Regions from separate parts of the Actinoplanes teichomyceticus ATCC 31121 genome, predicted to be linked through region 2. Evidence: riboswitches for the same ligand, from Rfam matches in the RefSeq annotation. Region 2 holds a riboswitch; each other region holds the start of a gene.

Region 1 (2,190 bases), 2.4 Mb from region 2:
CGCTCGCCTACTTCCTCGGCCAGCTGCCGCCCGACGCGCTGCGGGCCGCCATGGAAGCCACCCAGAAGGAGCCGTGACCGCGCTCCTGCTCGGCGCTCTCGGGCTGACCCTCTCGCTGGTCGTCCCGGGCGTCCTGGCGGGCGCGCGCTGGCCGGACCGCGCGCCGGTGGCCGCCGTCCTGCTCTGGCAGGCGATCACGCTGACCTCGGTGCTCTGCGCGCTCGGGGTGGTCCTGGCCGCCCCGGAGGAGCTGACCCGGGCGGCCGGCGCGGACCATCCGTGGACCGTCGCGGCGCTGGTCCTGTCCCTGGCGGTGGCCGCCACCATCGTGATCCGGCTGCTGATCTCGCTGATCCGGGTCAGCGCCCGGGCCCGCGCCCGGCGGGCCCGGCACCGGATGCTGGTCGACCTGCTGGACCGGGTGGAGCGGCACCGCGAGCTGGGCGGCGCCGAGGTGCGGGTGCTCGACGGCGCGCTGCCGCTGGCGTACTGCGTGCCCGGGCGGCAGCCGCGGGTGGTGCTCAGCGACGCGGTGCTGCGCGTCCTCGACCGGGCGCAGGTCGACGCGGTGCTCGCCCACGAGCAGGCACACCTGCGGCACCGGCACGAGCTGGTGATGGAGTCGTTCACGGCGTTCTACCAGGCGGTGCCGCGCCCGCTGCGCAGCCGGGCGCCGCTGGATGCCGTACACCTGCTTCTGGAGATGGTCTCCGACGACGCCGCCCGCCGCCGCACCGGCCCGGCCCCGCTGCGTGCCGCGCTGGCCCGCCTGTCCGACGCCGTCCCCCTGGCGGAGGAGGCGCCCGCCGACCCGGCGGGTGAATCCCGCCGGCGCAGGCTCGACCGGCTGGCCGGTCCGGCGTCCACGTCGACCGGTCTGGCGGTCCTCGCCGGCATCGCCGCCGCCGGTCTCCTGGTGCTACCCACGGTGATCCTGGTCGTTCCGTGGCTCGGTCAGGCGCTGGACGCGTGGCCGTTTCGCTCACTCTGAGTGCGGATGGGTGTGCATGGGGTATCCCTGCCCGGCTGGCCTTCATCTGCCCGCATGATCCGAGTACGGTGGTCTCCGGTTCGGCAGCCCCCCATCGTCCACCCGGCCGATCTGACGAACCACCGCCTAATCGCCGCGAGGCGAGCCGGGGACCCAGGTACCCGGGGTGCAGCCACCCAGTGGCCGGGCGCGCTTCCCGCCCGAACCCGTCAGCTAACCCGGTCGGCGGCCGAGTGGGAAGAAAGGACAACGCACCTACGTGAAACGGATAGGCGCGCGTGGCGTGCTGCGCAGTGTGCTGTGCGCGGTCGCCGCTGCCGGGCTCGTTCTCACCGGACCTGTCGTTGCCCACGCCACACCTTCGCCGTCCAGCGTCGAGGACCAGATCGACAAGCGGTGGAACGAGCTCGAGCCCGTCATCGAGGACTACAACGACGTGCACGGGAAGCTGACCAAGCTGCAGAAGCAGCAGCGGCAGCTGAACAGGACGCTCGCCCCACTGCAGAAGCAGGTCGACGCGGCGATGTCGCAGGTGCGTGGCCTGGCGGCCGACGCCTACATGCAGGGCCCGCCGAGCGCCCTCGGCGCGATCCTGAGCGGCTCGCCGACCGGTCTGACCGAGAAGCTCTCGCTTCTCGAGCAGCTGGCCACCAACCGCCAGGAATCGATCAGCGGCGTCGTGAAACTGCGCGACAAGTACGCCGCCGACAAGCAGAAGGTGGATGCGCTGGCATCCGAGATCTCCGCCCGGGACGCCGACCTGAAGCAGAAGAAGGCGGCGATCGAGAAGGAGATCAAGTCCCTCCAGAAGTTGCGGATCAGGGCGTACGGCGCGGCGGGCGAGAGCGACGGGCCGTACCGCACGGGTCCGTGCCCGGTGGACTACACCAACGACAAGGGTGGCCGGGCCGCTCAGCGGGCGTGTGACCTGATCGGTAAGCCGTACGTCTTCGGTTCCGAGGGTCCGAACAGCTACGACTGCTCGGGGCTGACGAAGGAGGCGTGGGCGGCCGTCGGAGTGCACCTCGAGCACTACACGAAGGATCAGTGGGGTTCCACCACGCCGGTGAGCCGGAGCGAGTTGAGGCCGGGTGACCTGGTCTTCTACTACTCCGACGTGCATCATGTGGCCATCTACATCGGTGGCGGCATGGTGGTGCACGCGCCGCACACCGGCGACCACGTGCGGATGGCGACGA
Region 2 (2,190 bases):
GCGCCTGCTGCTGCGGGCCGAGGGCCGCGTCGAGCCGTTTCAGCTCGGCGGCGAGCCGGGTCTGCTGCTCCTTGGACGTCTTCAGCTTGGCCTTGGCCGTCACATAGCCCTTGGAGGCGTCGTCGAGCTTGTCGAGCAGGGTCTTGGTGCCGCCCTCACCGTCGTCGCCGGATTCTCCGGGCGCGGCGAGGGGGCGGGGCACCGCGGCGGCCGGCGAGGCGGCGCCCGCGAGCCCGCATGCGGCGACCAGCAGCGCGAGTACGGCCGCCCATCGTCGCCGCGCAGTCTCATGCTGCACTGGCAATTTCCTTCCGTCGGCCGCCGGCCGGGTTAGCTGACGGGTTCGGGACGAAGGAAATCCCTACCGCTGACGCGGATTCACCCCGGAAGAAATGTGGATCCCCGGCTCGCTCATGCGTGCGATTAGGCGGCGGTCCCCGGGTGGGAACCGGAACCGACCATACCCACTCGATCGAGGAATCGACAGTTCTCGTACCCATTGCGACGGGCCGGTCACGAGTCGTGATGCGATTACAGAAAGTCGTTGCCAGGTAACGCATTTGCTGGATTTCGGGGTCCTGATGCCGCGCCGTATCTCGGGTAAACTGACCGCCGGTCCTGCCAGGACGGCACCGCCCCCGAGTTGCCGGCAGGCCGCCGCTCAATCGCCGAAAGGCGAGCCGGGGAACCAGGTAGTTGGGGTGAATCCGCATTATGCGGTAGGGATAGCTTCCGTCCCGAACCCGTCAGCTAACCCGGTCGGCGGTGACTAGGAAGGATTGTTGATGACCGCACGTCCCCGCCGGTGGCTGATGCTTGCCCTGGCGCCGCTCGTGGCCACCACAATATTTGTGGCGCCGGTCACGCCGGCACACGCCGCTCCGGGCGGCAGCTCGTCGGCCCCCGCCGAGGGCGACGAGAGCGACGACCTCTCCGAGCAGATCGAGTCCACCAACCGCCGGTTCGTCAACGCCAAGGCGGCGGTCTCGGCCTCGAAGAAGAACCAGAAGGCGCTCGCCACCCAGATCAAGGCCGCGGAGCAGCGGCGGGACCAACTGGTTCCGGAGGTCAACCAGATCGCCCGCCAGCAGTACCAGATCGGCAACCTGAGTTCGCTGAGCTTCCTGCTCCGGGCCGACTCCTCCAGTGACTTCCTGGACAAGGCGGTCACCCTGGAGGAGATCAACAAGCTGCACGACGCGAAGCTGCACGAGCTCAACACCCTGCTCAAGAAGATCACCTCGGACAAGGCCCGGCTGGACGCCGAGGTCAGGAACGAGGAGCAGCAGCTCTCGGTGCAGAAGAAGCTGCGCGACTCGGCCCAGGACCAGCTTGAGCTGCTCGGCGGCAGCACCGGCATCAACAAGACCATCACCAACGGTTTCGTCGACGCGAAATCGGCGCGGGCGTTGCCGGCGCCGCGCAACTCCAGCGGCGGCTTCTCCCCGGAGAGCTGCAACCAAACCGACCCGACCACGAACGGTTGCATCACCAAGCGCACCCTGCACATGTACAAGGAAGTGCGCAAAGCCGGGTTCAACCTGTTCGTCGGCTGTCACCGCGACGGCGGCCCGTTCGAGCACCCCAAGGGCCGGGCGTGCGACTGGTCACTGCAGAAGACCGGGTTCTCGTCCGCGCACAACGACAAGATGATGAGGTACGGCAACGACCTCACGGCGTTCCTGGTGCGCAACGCCGACCGGCTCGGTATCTACTACGTGATCTGGTACAAGCAGATCTGGTTCCCGGCCACCGGCAACTGGCACGCCTACCACGGTCCGAGCGACCACACCGACCACGTGCACGTGTCGCTGCTGTAGCCGACGAGACGTACCGGGGAAGGCCGGGCGACGGGGGAAGACCACCCGCCGCCCGGCCTTCTTCTCATGTACGTCAATGTGTTGTAACGTCCGCTGGGAGCGCTCCCACATTTCCCGTTGGGTTCCCGGCCCAAGGAGCTGTCCAATGAGACGCACCCTCCGTTCCCTCACCGTCGCCGCCGCCGTCGTCCTCACGGCGCTGACCACGCTGGTTGTCACCCAGCCCGCCCAGGCCGACACGCGGATCTGCGAGCAGTACGGCGCGACCACCATCGGCGGCCGCTACGTCGTGATGAACAACCGCTGGGGCGGCACCGCAGAGCAGTGCATCAACGTCACCGGCACCGGCTTCGCCATCACCAGCCAGCAG
Region 3 (2,190 bases), 3.2 Mb from region 2:
CGCCGTGGTGGTCCAGTGCTCGATGTACTTGGTGGTCTCGTTCTTGGTGAAGGCGTGCCAGGTGCTCCCGGATTTCACCACGAACGTGTCGATGTGGTTGGTGCCCAGGCCCCACATCTGCGCCGGGCCGCTCCAGCTGGTCAGGGCGGTGTTCTGCGCGGTGTAGACGTACGGCCGGAAGCAGAACGAGCAGCTGGTCGACGCGACGCTGGTGATCAGCTTGACGCTGCCGCCCTCGACGTAGAACTCCGGCGCCCAGGTGTAGTTCGCGCCGCTGACGCCGGCCGGGATGCTGGCGATGTTCGTCCAGCTGGTGAGGTTGGTGCTGGACGCGATGGAGAAGTAGGTGCTGTTGGTGGTCCACGACTGCACCGTGTAGGCGACGTAGTAGACGCCGTTGCGCTTGAGGATGCTCGGGTCGCGCAGCACCCCGGTGGGACCGTGGAAGTTGGTGTCGGTCAGCGTGCTGTAACTCGTGCCGCCGTTGGTCGACTGGTAGATCCAGAGTTCCTCGTCGGCGGCGGCGTCGCCCTTGAAGGTGGCGTAGATCAGTGTGGTGGCCGCCGCGGCGGGCTGGGGCAGGGCGAGCGCGCCGAGGAGCAGGGCGAGGACGGCGGTGACGGCGGTGCGGACGCGGGATCGGCTCATGCCGGCTCCTTCACGTGCTGTTAGCGCTAACAATTCAGCGCGGACGGGGATGGTTCGTACGCGAAACAGGGGGGATCTCGCCTGGAAGAGACCGATGGCGGCCATCCACGCGTAGAAGTTTCTGAATGATTGCGCTCAGGTTGCGGCGCTGTCAAGAACACGACTCCCGCCCCCGGCCCGGACCTCGGCACCCACGCCCGCGGCACCCGCGGGGCGCCCCCTCCCCGCCACTGTCCGACATGCCTGTCCTTTTAGGGCGCGAACAAGATCAAATCGGCTGATTAGCGTGAAGAACGTCACTATTCAGGGCGTAAAACTTGGTCGCGTCCCGGTCGGCGTGGTTACCGTTCGGAGCGTCCCGCGCTGCGGGCACTGTGGACGGACCGCCGAATCCTGCCGCCGTTCCACAGACGCGACTCGACGGCAGGAGCGGGGGACCCACGTTTTCCGGCGCGCTGGAACGAGCGCGCCTCGGGGTGAAGCCGCGTGAGACGGCCGGGCCACTCTGCCCGAACCCGACAGCTCACCTCGCAGGCGTGGAGGATCATTCATGTCTCGGATCGGAAGACGAACGCGCCTTGCTGCCCTCAGCCTGGTCGCCGCGGGTGTGACCGGAGCCGGCGTGCTGCTCGCGCCGGCCGCCCCGGCCAGCGCCGCCGGCGTCAACTGGGACCGGCTCGCGCGGTGCGAGTCCGGCGGCAGGTGGCACATCAACACCGGCAACGGGTACTACGGCGGCCTGCAGTTCAGCCGCAGCACCTGGAAGGCGTACGGCGGGACGAAGTACGCCCCGACCGCCGACCGGGCCAGCAAGGCCGAGCAGATCAAAATCGCCAAGAAGCTGTACGCCAAGCGGGGCCTGAGCCCGTGGCCGGTGTGCGGCAAGAAGGCCGGCGTGCGCCAGAAGGCGTCGCCGAAGAAGAAGGCCAAGGCCTCCGGCAAGACGTACGTGGTCAAGTCCGGTGACACCCTCGCCCGGATCGCCCGGAAGTACCACGTCAAGGGTGGCTGGCGCGCGCTCTACCAGCTCAACAAGAGCCGGCTGAAGAGCCCGACCATGATCTTCCCCGGTCAGCGCATCCGGCTCTGACCCACCGGCGCCGGCCGGGTCACCGCACTCCCAGCCAGCCCTTGAGGGCCTGCACGGTGTGCACGTCGAGGGGAAAGGTGACCCGGTCGTACCGGTCCCAGCGTTCCAGCGTCCACCAGTCCCGTTCCTGGCGCACGGTGACCTGCACGTTCGGCACGGCGTTGTGCCACACCGCGCCGCCCGGCGACACCCCGAACCGGCCACGGCCGAACACGCCCACCTTGGCCAGCCCGGAGCAGGCCGGGCAGCGGCCGTCGGGCGCCACACAGTCCCCGCAGACCGTGCCCTGGCAGAGGCGGCACGGCCGGACCGCGGCGGGGCAGGCGGCGCAGGTCGGGTTCAGGCAGTACACGCACCAGTCGAGGCGGCCGGTCACGTGGTGCTCACGGCAGGTCTGCACCTCGGTCAACGGCTCCCCGGTGCTCTCGTCGAGGACGTACCCCTGGCTCCGG

Evidence for each region. A riboswitch is a leader RNA that binds a small molecule or an ion and turns the genes downstream of it on or off. The one in region 2 is predicted to bind cyclic di-AMP.
Region 1: another riboswitch for cyclic di-AMP. It lies ahead of ACTEI_RS12590 (C40 family peptidase); the one in region 2 lies ahead of ACTEI_RS01845 (coiled-coil domain-containing protein).
Region 3: another riboswitch for cyclic di-AMP. It lies ahead of ACTEI_RS24055 (LysM peptidoglycan-binding domain-containing protein); the one in region 2 lies ahead of ACTEI_RS01845 (coiled-coil domain-containing protein).

Annotation. Positions count from the first base shown of each region.
Region 1 covers NZ_CP023865.1:2,806,936-2,809,125, forward strand. The annotation lists gene ACTEI_RS12580 (BlaI/MecI/CopY family transcriptional regulator) at 1-77, shown strand, start outside; gene ACTEI_RS12585 (M56 family metallopeptidase) at 74-991, shown strand; cyclic di-AMP (ydaO/yuaA leader) riboswitch at 1,105-1,234, shown strand; gene ACTEI_RS12590 (C40 family peptidase) at 1,251-2,190, shown strand, end outside.
Region 2 covers NZ_CP023865.1:402,634-404,823, reverse strand. The annotation lists gene ACTEI_RS01850 (coiled-coil domain-containing protein) at 1-298, opposite strand, end outside; cyclic di-AMP (ydaO/yuaA leader) riboswitch at 304-440, opposite strand; cyclic di-AMP (ydaO/yuaA leader) riboswitch at 649-780, shown strand; gene ACTEI_RS01845 (coiled-coil domain-containing protein) at 786-1,820, shown strand; gene ACTEI_RS01840 (glycoside hydrolase family 12 protein) at 1,966-2,190, shown strand, end outside.
Region 3 covers NZ_CP023865.1:5,447,318-5,449,507, forward strand. The annotation lists gene ACTEI_RS24050 (family 43 glycosylhydrolase) at 1-648, opposite strand, end outside; cyclic di-AMP (ydaO/yuaA leader) riboswitch at 1,023-1,200, shown strand; gene ACTEI_RS24055 (LysM peptidoglycan-binding domain-containing protein) at 1,199-1,738, shown strand; gene ACTEI_RS24060 (hypothetical protein) at 1,758-2,190, opposite strand, start outside.